Regions from separate parts of the Phascolarctobacterium succinatutens genome, predicted to be linked through region 1. Evidence: riboswitches for the same ligand, from Rfam matches in the RefSeq annotation. Region 1 holds a riboswitch; each other region holds the start of a gene.
What was found. A riboswitch is a leader RNA that binds a small molecule or an ion and turns the genes downstream of it on or off. The one in region 1 is predicted to bind S-adenosylmethionine.
Positions count from the first base shown of each region.

Region 2: another riboswitch for S-adenosylmethionine. It lies ahead of metK (methionine adenosyltransferase); the one in region 1 lies ahead of M5E81_RS10435 (methionine ABC transporter ATP-binding protein).
Region 3: another riboswitch for S-adenosylmethionine. It lies ahead of M5E81_RS07355 (MetQ/NlpA family ABC transporter substrate-binding protein); the one in region 1 lies ahead of M5E81_RS10435 (methionine ABC transporter ATP-binding protein).

Region 1 is NZ_CP097284.1:2,157,160-2,162,247, reverse strand. It holds gene M5E81_RS10445 (MetQ/NlpA family ABC transporter substrate-binding protein) at 1-192, opposite strand, end outside; gene M5E81_RS10440 (methionine ABC transporter permease) at 305-964, opposite strand; gene M5E81_RS10435 (methionine ABC transporter ATP-binding protein) at 954-1,991, opposite strand; SAM riboswitch class I at 2,182-2,281, opposite strand; gene M5E81_RS10430 (YerC/YecD family TrpR-related protein) at 2,591-2,896, shown strand; gene hisZ (ATP phosphoribosyltransferase regulatory subunit) at 2,889-4,058, shown strand; gene hisG (ATP phosphoribosyltransferase) at 4,121-4,771, shown strand; gene hisD (histidinol dehydrogenase) at 4,773-5,088, shown strand, end outside.
Region 2 is NZ_CP097284.1:792,351-797,438, reverse strand. It holds gene M5E81_RS03790 (efflux RND transporter permease subunit) at 1-1,029, opposite strand, end outside; gene M5E81_RS03785 (efflux RND transporter periplasmic adaptor subunit) at 1,032-2,150, opposite strand; gene metK (methionine adenosyltransferase) at 2,354-3,532, opposite strand; SAM riboswitch class I at 3,635-3,743, opposite strand; gene coaBC (bifunctional phosphopantothenoylcysteine decarboxylase/phosphopantothenate--cysteine ligase CoaBC) at 4,020-5,088, opposite strand, start outside.
Region 3 is NZ_CP097284.1:1,547,342-1,552,429, reverse strand. It holds gene M5E81_RS07375 (metallophosphoesterase) at 1-142, shown strand, start outside; gene M5E81_RS07370 (NAD(P)-dependent malic enzyme) at 338-1,564, shown strand; gene M5E81_RS07365 (fumarate hydratase) at 1,624-2,469, shown strand; gene M5E81_RS07360 (Fe-S-containing hydro-lyase) at 2,485-3,051, shown strand; SAM riboswitch class I at 3,159-3,259, shown strand; gene M5E81_RS07355 (MetQ/NlpA family ABC transporter substrate-binding protein) at 3,347-4,168, shown strand; gene M5E81_RS07350 (AAA family ATPase) at 4,320-5,088, shown strand, end outside.

The DNA of each region.
Region 1 (5,088 bases):
GCCTTGCTTTTCAGCCAGCTTTTTAACGTTGTCCATGATTTCAGCGTGCGGACCGGCGGTTACACCGATTTTAACAGGTGCGTTCGGGTCAGCCTTTTTATCGGCTGCCTTGTTGTCACCACCGCAGCCTGCGGCTATGATGGTCAGTGCGCAAAGCGCAACGGTGAGTAAAAGTTTGGTAATCTCCTTCATAAGTTGTTCCTCCCTAAAATAATGGTGGTCTGCTGCCAGGCAGAAGCGGCTTTTTCTTTATTACGTCGATGAAACTCGCTTCATCGTTGTAAACCCTCATTTGGCTTGTAGATTACAGTTTGTTTTTGTTTAATTTTTTAGATGCGTAGTCGCCTAAGGACTGCATTGCCTGTACCATGACGATGAGCACGACAACGGTGGCAATCATAACATCCATCTGGAAGCGCTGGTAGCCGTAGCGAATTGCCAGGTCACCAAGACCGCCGCCGCCTAAGGTGCCGGCCATTGCGGAATAGCCAATTAAGCTGATGATGGCAAGCGTTACACCCAGTACGATAGAATGCATTGCTTCGGGAAGCAGTACCTTAGTGATAATCTGCATCGGGCTTGCACCCATAGCCTGTGCTGCTTCGATAATGCCGGGGTTAATTTCCAGCAGAGAAGATTCAATGATACGTGCAATGAACGGTGCTGCGGAAATAGTCAGCGGCACGATTGCTGCGGTAGTACCGATGGAAGAGCCGACAATCATACGTGTCAGCGGAATAATTGCTACCATTAATATAATGAAAGGAGTGGAACGCGTTGCGTTGACAATCGCGCCCAGAATAGTGTTAAGCGGTTGGTTCGGCAGAATGTGGTCCTTGCGGGTTACGGTAAGAATTACGCCCAGCGGAATGCCGATTAAAGTGGAAAGTGCGGTAGAAGCGAAAACCATGTAGCAGGTTTCCCAAAAGGATTTTATTAAAAGGTCAATCATATCAGGACTCATAGCCAATTACCTCCGTTTTCAGATGCTGCTGATGCAGATATTCCAATGCATTTTTAATGCGCTCGCGGTTACCGGAAATCTCAATCAGCAGGGTGCCGAAGAGGACATCCTTCAGCTGGTCGGTATTACCGGAAATAATGCTTACGTCAACATCAAAATGTTTTACCATGCCGGAAATAATAGGCTCGCTGGCACTGTCGCCGATGAAGGAGATACGCACCAGCAGCTTGCTGCCTTCTGTATAGGTATCGCTTAATTTCATCTGTTTAACGATATCAGGCAGCTCGGCGTTGATAACGCTCTTGGTAAATTCCTTGGTAGTGGGATGCTGCGGATTGGTGAAAACGTCAATCATCGGGCCTTCTTCAATGATGTCGCCGCTTTCGATAACAGCAACGCGGTCACAGATGGTTTTTACAACCTCCATCTGGTGCGTAATCAGCACGATGGTCAGGTTCATCTTTTTGTTGATGTCCTGCAGCAGATGCAGAATAGATTTGGTGGTCTGCGGGTCGAGGGCGCTGGTTGCTTCGTCGCACAGCAGTACCTTAGGATTGCTTGCCAGAGCGCGGGCAATGCCTACACGCTGCTTCTGGCCGCCGGATAATTGGCTGGGATAATAGTTGGCACGGCTTTCCAGCTGTACCAGCTCCAGCAGCGGACGTACGCGCTTGTCGATTTCGCTCTTGCTCAGACCTTGGATCTCCAGCGGAAAAGCGATGTTATCATAAACAGTACGGCTTGCCAGCAGGTTGAAGTGCTGGAAGATCATGCCGATGCTTTGACGTGCTTTACGCAGCTGTGCTTCGCTCATGGCGGTCAGCTCCTGGCCGTCAACGAATACCTGGCCTGCGGTAGGTTTTTCCAGCATGTTGATGCAGCGCACCAAGGTGGATTTGCCGGCACCGGAAAGACCGATGATACCGAAAATTTCGCCGGCCTTGATGCTCAGGCTTGTTTTGTGCAGAGCATGGATGTCGCCGGCCTTGCTGTAGTAGGTTTTTTCTACATTAACTAGTTCTATCATTCTTGTGTTCCTTTCTAATGTGACTGCAAGTTTCAGCAGTCCTTATTTGAGTGTGAGAGATTATTTTCCAATAGAAGTCAGCGGATGCTGCTTGAGAGTCGCATTCTCCGGTGTACGTCTGCTGTCGGAATTGACGGCCGGCGTAAAAAAATCCTTCACCGGCACGGCGAAGGATACGTTGCATCTGTAATCTTCATCTGCCGGAATTATCCGTTGGAATTGGCACCGTTCACTGATGTGTGGTTGCCGTAGCTTCATCGGGCCAGTCCCTCAGCTACTCTTGATGAAATCTCTGTTAAGTTTGAATGAAATAATCATACATCTATTTTAGGATATTGTCAACAGTTTTGCGTAAAATTTACGAAAAAACTGTAAAGCTGTAAAGCTGCGTCCAATGGATTTCAGGAATTGCTCAAATTATATCAAAATACTAGGTAATTGTAAAGCGAAATGCGAAATTTTTTACAAAACCTGCGGAAAAAAGATTTTTTGTAAATTTTTCTTGACTTTCACAAGATAAAGTATTAAAGTATTTTTACAAGTTAGTGAGTTAAAGTACTATCGTTATATGCACGTAACGCACAGGAGGAAACTAAAAAATGGCAGCAAATATTCATGATCATTTAACAGACCAGTTATTCAAAGCGATTCTCAGCTTAAAGGATGAGGAGCAATGCTATAAATTTTTTGAGGATATCTGTACTATCAGCGAGCTGAAGGCAATGGCACAGCGCCTGGAGGTAGCGCGCATGCTGGATGAAGGCTGTATTTACGAAACTATCGTAGAGAAAACCGGTGCCAGCACCGCGACGATTTCACGCGTTAAACGTTGTCTTGTTTACGGCGCTGACGGTTATAATTCTGTCATGCAAGTTATAAAAGAGGGGAAGAAAAAAGATGACTAATAAGGTGTATCAGGTTCCCTACGGAACCAAGGATATTCTGCCGGGAGAGATGAAGACACGCCGCGGAATTGAAAATGCGATTATCAACGTTTTTGACAAATGGGGCTATGATGAGGTAAAAACACCTGATTTCGAATATGTTGATACTTTTGGCGCCGCAGGTAGCAAAGGGGACTTCCGTTTTTTTGACCGCAGCAATAATCTGCTGGCGCTGCGCAATGATATGACGGCACCGATTGCCCGTCTGACAGCGACACGCCTGCAGGGCGGCGAAAAGATTAAACGTCTTTGCTATCTGGCAAATCTTTACCGTTATGAAGAAATTCAGGCGGGACGCCAATGCGAATTCGAGCAGGCCGGTGTAGAAATGCTGGGTGCCAGCGGTGCCGCTGCCGATGCCGAGGTTATCGTGCTGGCAGCCGAAGCATTGCAGGCTGCAGGCTTGCAGAAGTTCGCTATCAGCCTGGGCCACGTTGATTTTATCAACGGCCTGGCGGAGGAAGCGGGCTTTGATGCTGCTCAGCTGCAGCAGCTGAAGGATTACCTGCGCCGTCATGATGCTGTGGGCATGCAGCAGATGGCAGATGCGATGGAAAATATCCGTCCGGAAATCAAGCAGCTTTTTGCCGATTTCCTCTTCCTGCAGGGCGGCATAGAGCTTTTGGACAAGGTTGCTGCAATAGTAACTAACGCTAAGTGCCAAGGCGCGCTGAATGATTTGCGCAAAATCTACAAGCTGGTGGATGCTTACGGTGCAGCAGGCTATTTGAGCTTTGATCTTGGCTTATATCGTTCGCTTGACTATTACACGGGCATGCTTTTTGAAGTGTATCTGCCGGAAATGGGTTATCCGGTGGCAGGCGGCGGACGCTACGATAAGATGATGCAGCGCTTCGGTCTGGAGTGCCCGGCAACAGGCTTTGCCGTTGGCGTGGACCGCGTACTGCTGGCTTTGGAGCGCAACGGTGTTGCTACCAATAACCGCACCTGGGACGTGCTGGTAACCTGGAGCGAAGGCAAGCTGCCGGAGGCGATTGCCAAAGCGACAGCATTGCGCCGCGAAGGTCGCAGCGTGAAGCTGCTGACCGAGGCTGCGGACCTGCAGGGAGCAGCGCTTGCTGTAAAGGAATATGGCTGTAAATCGTTAGTATATGTAGAATAAGCTTAAAGAAAAGATAGTATACACATTAAGCTTATAGCTGGGAAATATAGAGGGGTATTTTTATGGACGAATACATTACTATAGCATTGCCGAAGGGCAAGCTGTTCGATAAGTCTGTACGCCTGCTGGCGAAGGTAGGCTACAGCGCCGAAAACGTTACCGAGGATTCACGCAAGCTGGTAATCAGCAACGAGGAAACCAAGGTACGCTTTATTATTGCCAAAACCGTTGATGTACCGACGTATGTTGAATACGGTGCGGCAGATATCGGTATCATCGGCAAGGATGTACTGCTGGAGCAGGATAAAGACGTGGTGGAGCTTCTGGATTTGGGCTTTGGCCGCTGCCGTCTGATGATGGCGGTGCCGGAGGCCAAGCGACGCGCCAAGCTGACGGATTATGCTCACCTGAGGGTAGCAACGAAGTATCCGAACTGCGCCAAGGCTTATTTCAATAAGCTGGGAATTCAGACAGAAATTGTGAAGCTCAACGGCTCGACTGAGCTTGGACCTATCGTAGGCCTGAGTGAAATGATTGTAGATATAGTAGAAACAGGGCGCACCCTGAAAGAAAATAAACTGGCGGAGGTTGATTCTATTTTTACCGCTACTGCCAGACTGATTGCCAACCGCGCCAGCTTTAAGCTGAAATTTGCGCGCTTGCACAAGCTGGTTGAGGATTTACGTATTGTTTTAAATGAGGAGGATAAATAAAATGCAGGTTACAGACGCAAGAAAGATGAGCGCAGCAGAGATTGCTGCTTTAATGAAGAAGAAAGCTTTTGACGAGGTGGAATTATCGCCGCGCATTCAGGCAGGCACGGACGCTATGTTCGGCAGACACATGACGGCAGCACAGGTTGTTGATCAGATTGTTGCTGATGTGCGTAAAAACGGTGACGAAAGCCTTTTTTACTATACTAAGCTGATTGACCGCGTAGAGCTGACACCGGAAAATATCCGCGTAACCGAGGAAGAATTTGCGGAAGCGGAAGCTATTGTCAAACCGGAAGTAAAGGCTGCTTTGGAGC
Region 2 (5,088 bases), 980 kb from region 1:
CGCCAGAAACCCGCCGAAAAGAATCGCATTCCAGACATCCGCAATATTGTCGCGTATATAGTTGGACTGGTCGCGCACCTTATCAACAATGATATCGGGCGGCAGATTGCTGTGCTTCAGCTCCTCCATCTTGGCATTGACATTATCGGTAACATCAACAGTATTGGTTTTGGACTGCTTGCGCACAAAGGTCATAACGCAAGGAACACCGTTAGCACTGGCAAAGGTATCCTCATCCTCCCAGGAATCAAGCACATCGGCAATTTCACTGATATAAACAGGACGGCCGGTATGATTAGCAACTACCACCTGCTTGATATCATTAATATTGTTATACTTGCCTAAGGTACGCACAGTGATTTCCATAGCGTCATTTTTCGCCTTACCGCCGGGAGTATTATAGTTATTGGCGTTCAGCTTACTGCGCACTGTCTGATAGGCAATACCGTATTCCGCCAGCTTTTCCGGCTTCAGCACAATGCGGATAGCACGCTGGCTGGCACCGACAACAGTAACCTCGGAAACACCCTCCACCATCTGCAGCTCATCCTTAATATTATCCTCCACAATGCGGCGGATTTCACCACGGCTGCGCGAAGGCGAAGCAAAGGTATAGGCCACAATCGCGCGGGAGTTGATGTCAACAGTCTGCGTTACCGGCTCGTCGATATCATCAGGCAGAGCCTTGCGCACACTGGCAACCTTTTCACGCACCTCACTGGCCTTAACCTGCGGGTCGACACCGATATTAAATTCCAGAACTGTTTCACTGTAGCCTTCCAGCACAGTTGAAGACAGCGTCTTGATACCCGAAACCTGACTGACGCGGTTCTCAATCGGCTTGGTAACCAGCGTTTCCATTTCCTGCGGCGAAGCACCGCTATAAGTAACACGCACGCTGACAATAGGCAAATCAACATCAGGATTCAAATCAACGCCGATTTCCGGATAGCAGCGGATACCGAACACCACCAACAGCAAAATAAACATGGTGGTAAATACCGGCCGCTTGATAAATGTTCCAATCATCGTTATTTACCAGCCTTTTTCAAATCTATCTTGCTGCCTTCACGCAGCTTGTTATGTCCTTCGGTAACAATAGTATCCTTTTCATCCAGTCCGCTCACTATTTCAGCAAGCTTATCATTCGTATAGCCGACATTCAGCACACGGCGCTGTACAACGCCTTTATCATCAACAACAAACACCGTCTGCTGGTCATCACGCATCACAATAGCCTGCACCGGAATAGTCAGCACATCAGCTTTAGGTGAAGCTGTAAGCGTAACGTTGGCATAGACGCCGGCCAAAAGACCTTCGCTGTTATCCACGCTCACCTCTGCCGCAAAAGTATGCGCCGGCAAATCCGCAACCGGAGCGATGCGGGTAATTTTGCCTATCAGCTTTTTACCGGGATAAGCAGGCAGGGTAATACTTGCTTCATTGCCGACATGTACACCGGCAATCTGTCCTTCGGGAATATGAATCGTAGTTTTCAGCATAGAGATATCAGCAACGGCAAAAATAGGCGTACCTGCCTTTGCGTAATAGCCCTCCTGATAATAACGCTTAGAAATAATGCCATCAGCCGGCGCTGTCAGCACCGTGCCCTCAGACTTAGACTCCATCGCCCGCAGACTGCCTCTGGCAGCCTCCAGCTTAGCTGCAGCATTATCACGCGCAAAGCGGTAATCATCCACCACCTGCTGCGAAACAGCACCCGTAGCATATAGCTTTTCATAGCGCTGCAAATCTGTTTCCGCCTTGTGCAAGCTTGTCTGTGCATCCAAAAAGCTGCCCTTGGCGCTCAACAGATTGGCATCGGTATCAGCTTGCTCCAAAATTGCCAACACCTGCCCACGGCTCACACGGTCGCCTTCACGGACATAAACCTTTTCCAAGCGTCCGTCCACCTTAGCGGCAACCTCTGCCTGCCATTCCGGGTCCAAACTGCCGGAAAAGCTCAGACTGGGAACAATCGTCTGCCTTATGGGGTGAGCAGTAACGACCGCCACATTGCGTACCTGCGACAGTCTGGCAGCACGCGCCTTATCAGCCTGAATATTGCTGTAAATACGGTAGCCGATAATTACGCATACCGCCAGCATCAGGCCAAATGCTATCTTAACCTTGCGATTCTGTAAATTCACTTTCTTTCCTCCCTGCACCATTCCCTTGGGGGTAAATTATAATGGGGTAAGTTTAATTTTAGCTTAGTTTATTACGGAGTAATTATAGTTATAGATAATAATATTATACCCCTTATCAAGATAAGTTAGCAAGAGCAAAGCCACAGGCAGGCATAGAAAAAGCACGCTGCAAGCAGCGTGCTTTCGACAGTTTTAAATTAATCTTACAGGCCTGCCTGCTCGCGCAGTGCAGCAGCCTTTTCAGTATGCTCCCACGGCAGATCTACATCGGTACGTCCGAAATGACCATAAGCAGCAGTCTGCTTGTAGATAGGACGCAGCAAATCCAGCTCACGGATAATGCCGGTCGGGCTCAGGGAGAAGTTTTTACGAACCAGCTCAACAATCTTGTCCTCGCTGATTTTGCCGGTGCCGAAGGTTTCAACCAGAACGGAAACCGGATGTGCTACGCCGATAGCGTATGCCAGCTGGATTTCGCATTTATCTGCCAAACCTGCGGCAACGATATTTTTAGCAACGTGACGTGCAGCATAAGCAGCACTGCGGTCAACCTTAGAGGGGTCCTTGCCGCTGAAAGCACCGCCGCCATGACGAGCCATACCGCCATAGGTGTCAACGATGATTTTACGGCCGGTCAGACCAGCATCACCCTGAGGACCGCCGATAACAAAACGGCCGGTCGGATTGATGTAGTATTTAGTTTCCGCATCCAGCATTTCTGCGGGAACAATCGGTGCAATAACCTTTTCGATAATATCTTTGCGAATCTGCTCGTTGGAAACTTCCGGTGCATGTTGGGAAGAAATAACGATAGTATCTACACGAACAGGTTTGCCGTCGTCATATTCAACGGTAACCTGAGTTTTGCCGTCCGGACGCAGGTAAGGCAGCACGCCTTCCTTACGAACCTTGGTCAGCTGCAGAGCCAGCTTGTTAGCCAGATATGCAGGCATCGGCATGTAGCTTTCGGTTTCGTTGGTTGCATAACCGAACATCATACCTTGGTCGCCGGCACCGGTTTCTTCCTCAGCAGCCTGGCCTTCCTTAGCTTCCAGCGCTTTGTCAACGCCCATAGCGATATCAGGGGACTGCTCGTCGATGGAAATCAGCACACCGCAGGTGTTGCCGTCAAAACCGAATTTTGCACGGTTGTAACCGATATTGTTGATAGTTTCGCGAGCAATGTGTGCGATATCAACATAGCATTGGGTAGAAATTTCGCCGAAAATGTGAACCTGACCGGTAGTAACGATAGTTTCGCAAGCAACACGGCCTTTAGGATCTTGAGCCAGGATGGCATCAAGCACAGCATCGGAAATTTGGTCTGCTATTTTATCAGGATGACCTTCGGTAACGGATTCGGAAGTAAATAATTTTCTCATTGGTAGCTCCTTTCATAAATAAAAAACGTTGTTGAGAGTGTTTAGATGGTATAAGAAAAGGCGTTCTCATTATGAGAACGCCTTAAATTATTACTCTTAGCATTCTCATCTTACAGATAAACTGCAGGACTTAGCACCGTTTTACAGCTGTCACGCTGCAATGGTTGCTGCGACTTCACAGGGCCATTCCCTCCATCGCTCTTGATGAGTTGTATTAAATTGGTTACAGATGCCATTATATAACAAAATCAAGATAATGACAAGTACTTTTTTTACGAAAAATATGTGAAAACGCCTTTTCCGTAATGGCCGATACTAAATAGAATTTAATTCTATTATACAGGGATTCATAATGCATACGTATCCTTGCAATCCCTACTCCAAAGAACGCGGAGAAGGCTGCAGATGCTAAATGATTGCGACGACGACGTACTTCTAGTACGTCGAGGAGCGGTCATGACGCAGATGCGGTCTTATACGCGCTCTATCAAGCGCGCTCTCTACGAATACGCAACGCCTCGTCCAAAATACGGTTCGCCACATCAACCTTCGGCATCTGCTCCAGCTCGCATACATCGCCGTTGGCGTAAAGGAACTTAACGATATTGGTATCGGAGTTAAATCCGGCACCGGCAGCCGTAACATCGTTAGCTACAATCATATCAAGATTCTTCTTGACTACCTTTTCGCGGGCGTTAGCCAACAGGTTTTGCGTTTCTGCAGCAAAGCCAACCAATACCTGATGCGTTTTCTTCGCACCCAAGGTTTTGAGGATATCCGGATTTTTATCCATAACTACAGTCAGAGCATCGTCTGTTTTCTTCTTAATCTTTTGGTCTGCCACATCACGCGGACGGTAATCGGCAACAGCCGCTGCCTTAATAACGATATCAACTGCATCGTAGGCTGCCAGGCAGGCCTCCAGCATTTCATTGGTCGATTCAACCTGCACAGCCTTCACATTAGGCGGTACGGCAAGCGCAGACGGACCGCTGATAAGCAATACCTCTGCACCGCGCTCGGCAGCCATCTGAGCTACGGCATAGCCCATCTTACCGCTGGAACGGTTGCCGACAAAGCGAACGGGGTCAATCGGTTCACGTGTACCTGCTGCGGTAACGAGTACCTTCAGGCCACGCAGATCGCCCTCACGGCCGGCAAAAAAGCTGCTCATGAACTCCACAATCTGCTGCGGTTCAGGCAGACGGCCATGGCCGCTGGTGCCGCAGGCAAGATGTCCGGAAGCAGGCGGCATTACAGTAATACCGCGGCTTTGCAGCTTAGCGATATTTTCCTGAGTTGCAGCATTAAGATACATACCGGTATTCATTGCGGGGCAGACAACTATCGGTGCCTGAGCTGCCAAAAGCGTAGTGCTCAGCAGATCATCCGCAATGCCATATGTCATTTTAGCCAGAATATTAGCGGTAGCAGGCGCAACTAAGAAAGCATCTGCCCAATTTGCCAAAGCAATATGCTCAACATTAAATTCCTGGTTGCTGTTCCACATGCTGGTAGCAACAGCATTACCGCTGATTTCCTTGAAGGTTAACGGA
Region 3 (5,088 bases), 610 kb from region 1:
GCCGATGGCCGAGTATTATGCGGAAACGCTGCTGGTGAACCCCGGCAGTCCGTCCCGTCCCCGCGGCGGCTCGGAACCTTGCTTTGCGGTGCTTACACTGCAGGCGGGGCAGACGCCGCAGGTGGAATTCTTCAAGGTCTGATTCTTTGGTTAAGAAAATTTTGCGCAGTAAGCAAAAATCTTTTGACAATTCCTTAAAATGATGTAGATTACACAGAAAACATCTTGCAAAACAGGGTAGTTTAATATACAATAAGTGTATACTATTTGTTGGACGGAGCTAATGATTTTTTAGACAGCTTACGTCGGGAAATCTTGGGAGGAAAAAAAGATGACAATGACTCTGCGTGAAGAAGCTCTTAAATTACATATGGACAATAACGGCAAAATTGCTGTAGTAAGCAAGGTGCCTATTGCAACCCGTCATGATTTGGCTATTGCCTATACCCCGGGTGTAGCTGAACCCTGCAAGGATATCAAGGAGGACAAAAACCTCTCCTTCGAATATACCTGCCGTGGCAACATGGTTGCTATTATTACCGACGGTACCCGTGTACTCGGCTTGGGCGACATCGGTCCCGAGGCTGCTATGCCGGTAATGGAAGGCAAGGCTGCACTGTTCAAAACCTTCGGTGATGTTGACGCTGTGCCTGTTTGCCTCGATACCAAGGATCCGGACGAATTCATCCGCACCGTTAAGCTGCTGCAGCCTAACTATGCAGGCGTAAACCTGGAGGATATTTCCTCTCCCAAATGCTATGAAATCGAAGATAAGCTGAAAGAAATCTGCGATATTCCTGTATTCCACGATGACCAGCATGGTACCGCTATTGCCTGCCTGTCTGCTGTACTGGGCGCACTGCGCTTTGTAAAAAAAGACATTGCTACCGCTAAATTCGTTGTCAACGGCTGCGGTGCTGCCGGCAGTGCTATCGGCCGTCTGCTGGTAAACATGGGCGCACAGCATGTAATCATGGTTGACCGCTTCGGCGCTCTGTATGAAGGCATCGACGCTAAGCTGGACCGCATCCAGAGCTATCTGGCTACCGTAACCAATAAGGAGCATAAGCAGGGGACTCTTGCTGATGTTGCTAAGGGTGCGGACGTTATGATCGGTGCTTCCGCTCCGAACGTATTCACCAAAGAAATTATGCAAAGCATGGCTGACAAGGCTATTGTTTTTGCTTTGGCTAACCCTGTTCCGGAAACCAGCTATGATGCTGCTAAGGAAGCAGGCGTTGCTGTTGCCGGCACCGGCCGCAGCGACAGACCGAACCAGGTAAACAACGTAACCGTATTCCCGGGCGTATTCCGCGGTGCTATTGATGTACGCGCACGCGCTATCACCGAGGAGATGAAGGTTGCTGCTGTTTATGCTATTGCCGACCTGATTGATGAAAAAGACCTGCGTGAGGACTATGTAGTACCTGACGCTTTTGACCCGCGTGTTGCTCCGGCGGTTGCTGCCGCTGTTGCAAAGGTTGCTATTGAAAAGGGCCTGGCACGCAAAATTGTAGATCCTGAGGTTGTAAGAGCCAATACTGCTAAACGCATCGGCCGTTAAGCCGCAGTATCAAAAATATTATTCTCACAATGACAATGTGAGCTTAGGAGGATGAAAACATGAGAGAAATAAAGGTTAGTGAAGTCACTGATGTTATTGCCAAGCTGTGCATGGATTCCTGCTACTATCTCCCGCAGGAGATGATGGACAAGATCAGAAATGCCGCTGTTGAAGAAGAATCTCCTTTGGGCAGGGAAATCCTTGCTACCTTGATTGAGAACTTCGAGCTGGCTAAGAAAAAGGCTGTTCCTCTGTGTCAGGATACTGGTCTGACCGTTGTATTTCTGGAAATCGGCCAGGAAGTGCATTTCGTTGACGGCGATTTGTATACTGCCATTCATGCAGGCGTAGCAAAGGGCTACACTGAAGGCTATCTGCGTAAATCCTCTGTAGGCGACCCGGTATTTGATCGTAAAAATTCCGGTGATAATACTCCGGCAATCATCCACACCAAGATTGTTCCCGGTGAAAAGGTTAAAATTATCGTTTGCCCCAAAGGCTGCGGCAGCGAAAACATGGGCGCTTTGAAGATGCTGAAGCCGGCAGACGGTGTTGAAGGCATCAAAAAATTTGTTGTTGATACCGTGCGTGCTGCAGGCCCGAACCCCTGCCCGCCGATTACCGTCGGCGTAGGCATCGGCGGCAACATGGAGCGCGCCGCTATTCTGGCTAAATACGCGCTGACCCGTACCGTAGGCGAGCACAACAAGGATGAGCGCTATGCGGCACTGGAGGACGAGCTGCTGGAGCTGGTAAATAAGACCGGCGTTGGTCCTTCCGGCTTAGGCGGCAGCACTACCGCTCTGGCTGTAAATGTTGAATTTACCCATACCCATATCGGTGGTATGCCCTGCGCTGTAAACCTGAACTGCCACCAGGCACGCAAGGCTGAAGCAGAAATTTAAAGGAGGCGCCTGAAGATGAGTGAAGAAGCTGTAATCAAATATATCAATGCTCCGCTGACCGAAGAAACTGTCAAAGACCTGCATGCAGGCGACGTTGTACGCATCAGCGGTTATATCTACACTGCACGCGACGCTGCTCACAAGCGTTTGTATGAAGCGCTGGAGCGCGGCGAAAAGCTGCCTTTGGACCTGACCAATAATGTTATTTATTACGTTGGTCCTACTCCTGCCAAACCGGGCGAGGTTGTCGGCAGTGCCGGCCCCACCACCAGCGGCCGTATGGACAAATACACTCCGACTATGATCGAGCAGGGCATGCGCGGCATGATCGGCAAAGGTCTGCGCAGCCAGGAGGTTATTGATGCCTGCGCGAAGCATGGCGCTGTTTATTTCGTTGCTGTAGGCGGTGCTGCTGCTGTTATCACCCAATCCATCAAGAGCGAAACCATGATTGCTTACGAGGACCTGGGACCGGAGGCTATCCGCAGATACGAGGTTAAGGATTTCCCGGCTATCGTCTGCATCGACAGCGAGGGTAATGACTTCTATAAAGTTGGTATTGCTAAGTACAGAAAAGAGTAACATTGTTAACAGATTGAGGGCAGGATTTTCTGCCCTTAATTTTTTTTGCGATTAATGTTGACAAAGACACTAGGATAATATATTATTACTCACATCTTAATAACACGCTCTTATCAAGAGTGGCGGAGGGAACAGGCCCGATGATGCCCGGCAACCAGACAAATGTTATGGTGCTACATCCTGCAAGTGTAATCTTGAAAGATGAGAGGAAGACCGGCTCCTTCCTCAGAAGGAGTTTTTTTCTTAGGCGGATGTTTTGCAAGACGTGTTAAATAAAGAAAGGGAGTAAGAAAAGATGAAAAAATTATTAGTTGCATTACTGGCATTAGTAAGCCTGGCAGTTGTTGCTGCAGGCTGCGGCGGCGGAGACAAAAAGGCAGACAACGGTGCTGACAAAAAGGTAACCCTTAAGGTTGGTGCTACCGCTGTACCGCACGCTGAAATCCTGAACCAGATTAAAGGCACTCTGGCTAAAGAGGGCGTAGACCTGCAGATTATCGAATTCAGCGATTATGTAAAACCGAATCTGGCTTTGAACGACAAGGAGCTGGATGCCAACTTCTTCCAGCATGAGCCTTATCTGGATACCTTTGTTTCCGAGCGCAAGATGAATCTTGTATCCGCAGGCAAGGTACATATCGAGCCGATGGGTATTTATTCCAAGAAAATCAAATCTCTGAATGATATTCCCGAAGGCGCTAAAATCGCTATTCCGAATGACCCGTCCAACGGCGGCCGTGCGCTGGCTCTGTTGCAAAGCGCTAAGCTGCTTAAGCTGAAGGATGGCGTTGGCGTTAAGGCTACCGTAGGCGATATCGTTGGCAACGACAAGAAGCTGAAGATTGTGGAAATCGAAGCTGCTCTGCTGCCGCGTTCCATGGATGATACCGATTTGTCCGTTATCAACTCTAACTTCGCTATGGAAGCTAAGCTGAATCCAGTTAAGGATTCTCTGTTCACCGAGCCGAAGGAATCTCCGTATGCTAACATCGTAGCTGTCCGCAAGGGCGACGAAAACCGTCCGGAAATCCAGAAGCTGATGAATGCTCTGCGTTCTCCCGAAGTTAAGAAGTTCATTGACGAAAAATACAAAGGTGCTGTTGTTGCAGCGTTCTAAGCAAAGCAAAACTGCTGTCGCATGTCAAAGTGCGACAGCTTTTTTATATAGCAAAATTTTGTTGCCGATGCAGGTGTAATAATGATACAATTATAAAAAAGACGGGATGCGTGTAGAATAATTTACTGCTGCGGAAAGGAGAGCTTAGCATATGACAGAATCCTTGAAACTGCCTGTGGGAATAGAAGATTTTGCGGAAATTCGTCAGGCGGGCTTTTATTATGTTGATAAAACAAAATTCATTGAACAGCTGCTGGATGGCTGGGGCAAGGTTAATTTGTTTACAAGACCGCGGCGCTTTGGCAAGACGCTGAATATGAGTATGCTGCGCTATTTCTTTGAGATAGGAGCAGATGCTTCGTTGTTTGACGGCCTGCAGATTGCAAAAAACAATAAGCTGTGCGAGGAGTATCAGGAAAAATATCCGGTAATTTTTCTTTCCTTTAAGAATGTAGAGGGACTTACCTTTGCCGATGCGCAGTATCGTTTGGCTGAGTTGATTGCCGGAGAAGCGGAGCGCTTTGCTTTTTTGGCGCAGAGCGATAAGCTGACGGAAAATGAGCGAAGCTTATATTGCGGATTGACGGCGGTGCGCGAGGGACGTTATGCGCTGGCAGGCGAAGTTCTTGTTTCTGCTTTGCAGCTTTTATCGAAGCTTTTATCTAAGCATTACGGACAAAAAACGATTATCCTGCTTGATGAATATGATGTGCCTTTGGATAAGGCCTTTCAGAATGGATATTATAAGGAAATGGTGTCACTTATCCGCGGTATGCTCGGCCAGGCCTTAAAGACTAACGAGTTTCTGCATTTTGCTGTGTTGACGGGCTGCCTGCGTGTTTCTAAAGAAAGCATTTTTACCGGTCTGAATAATTTTAAGGTGCTTTCGATTACCGATAACCGTTTTGATGAACAGTTTG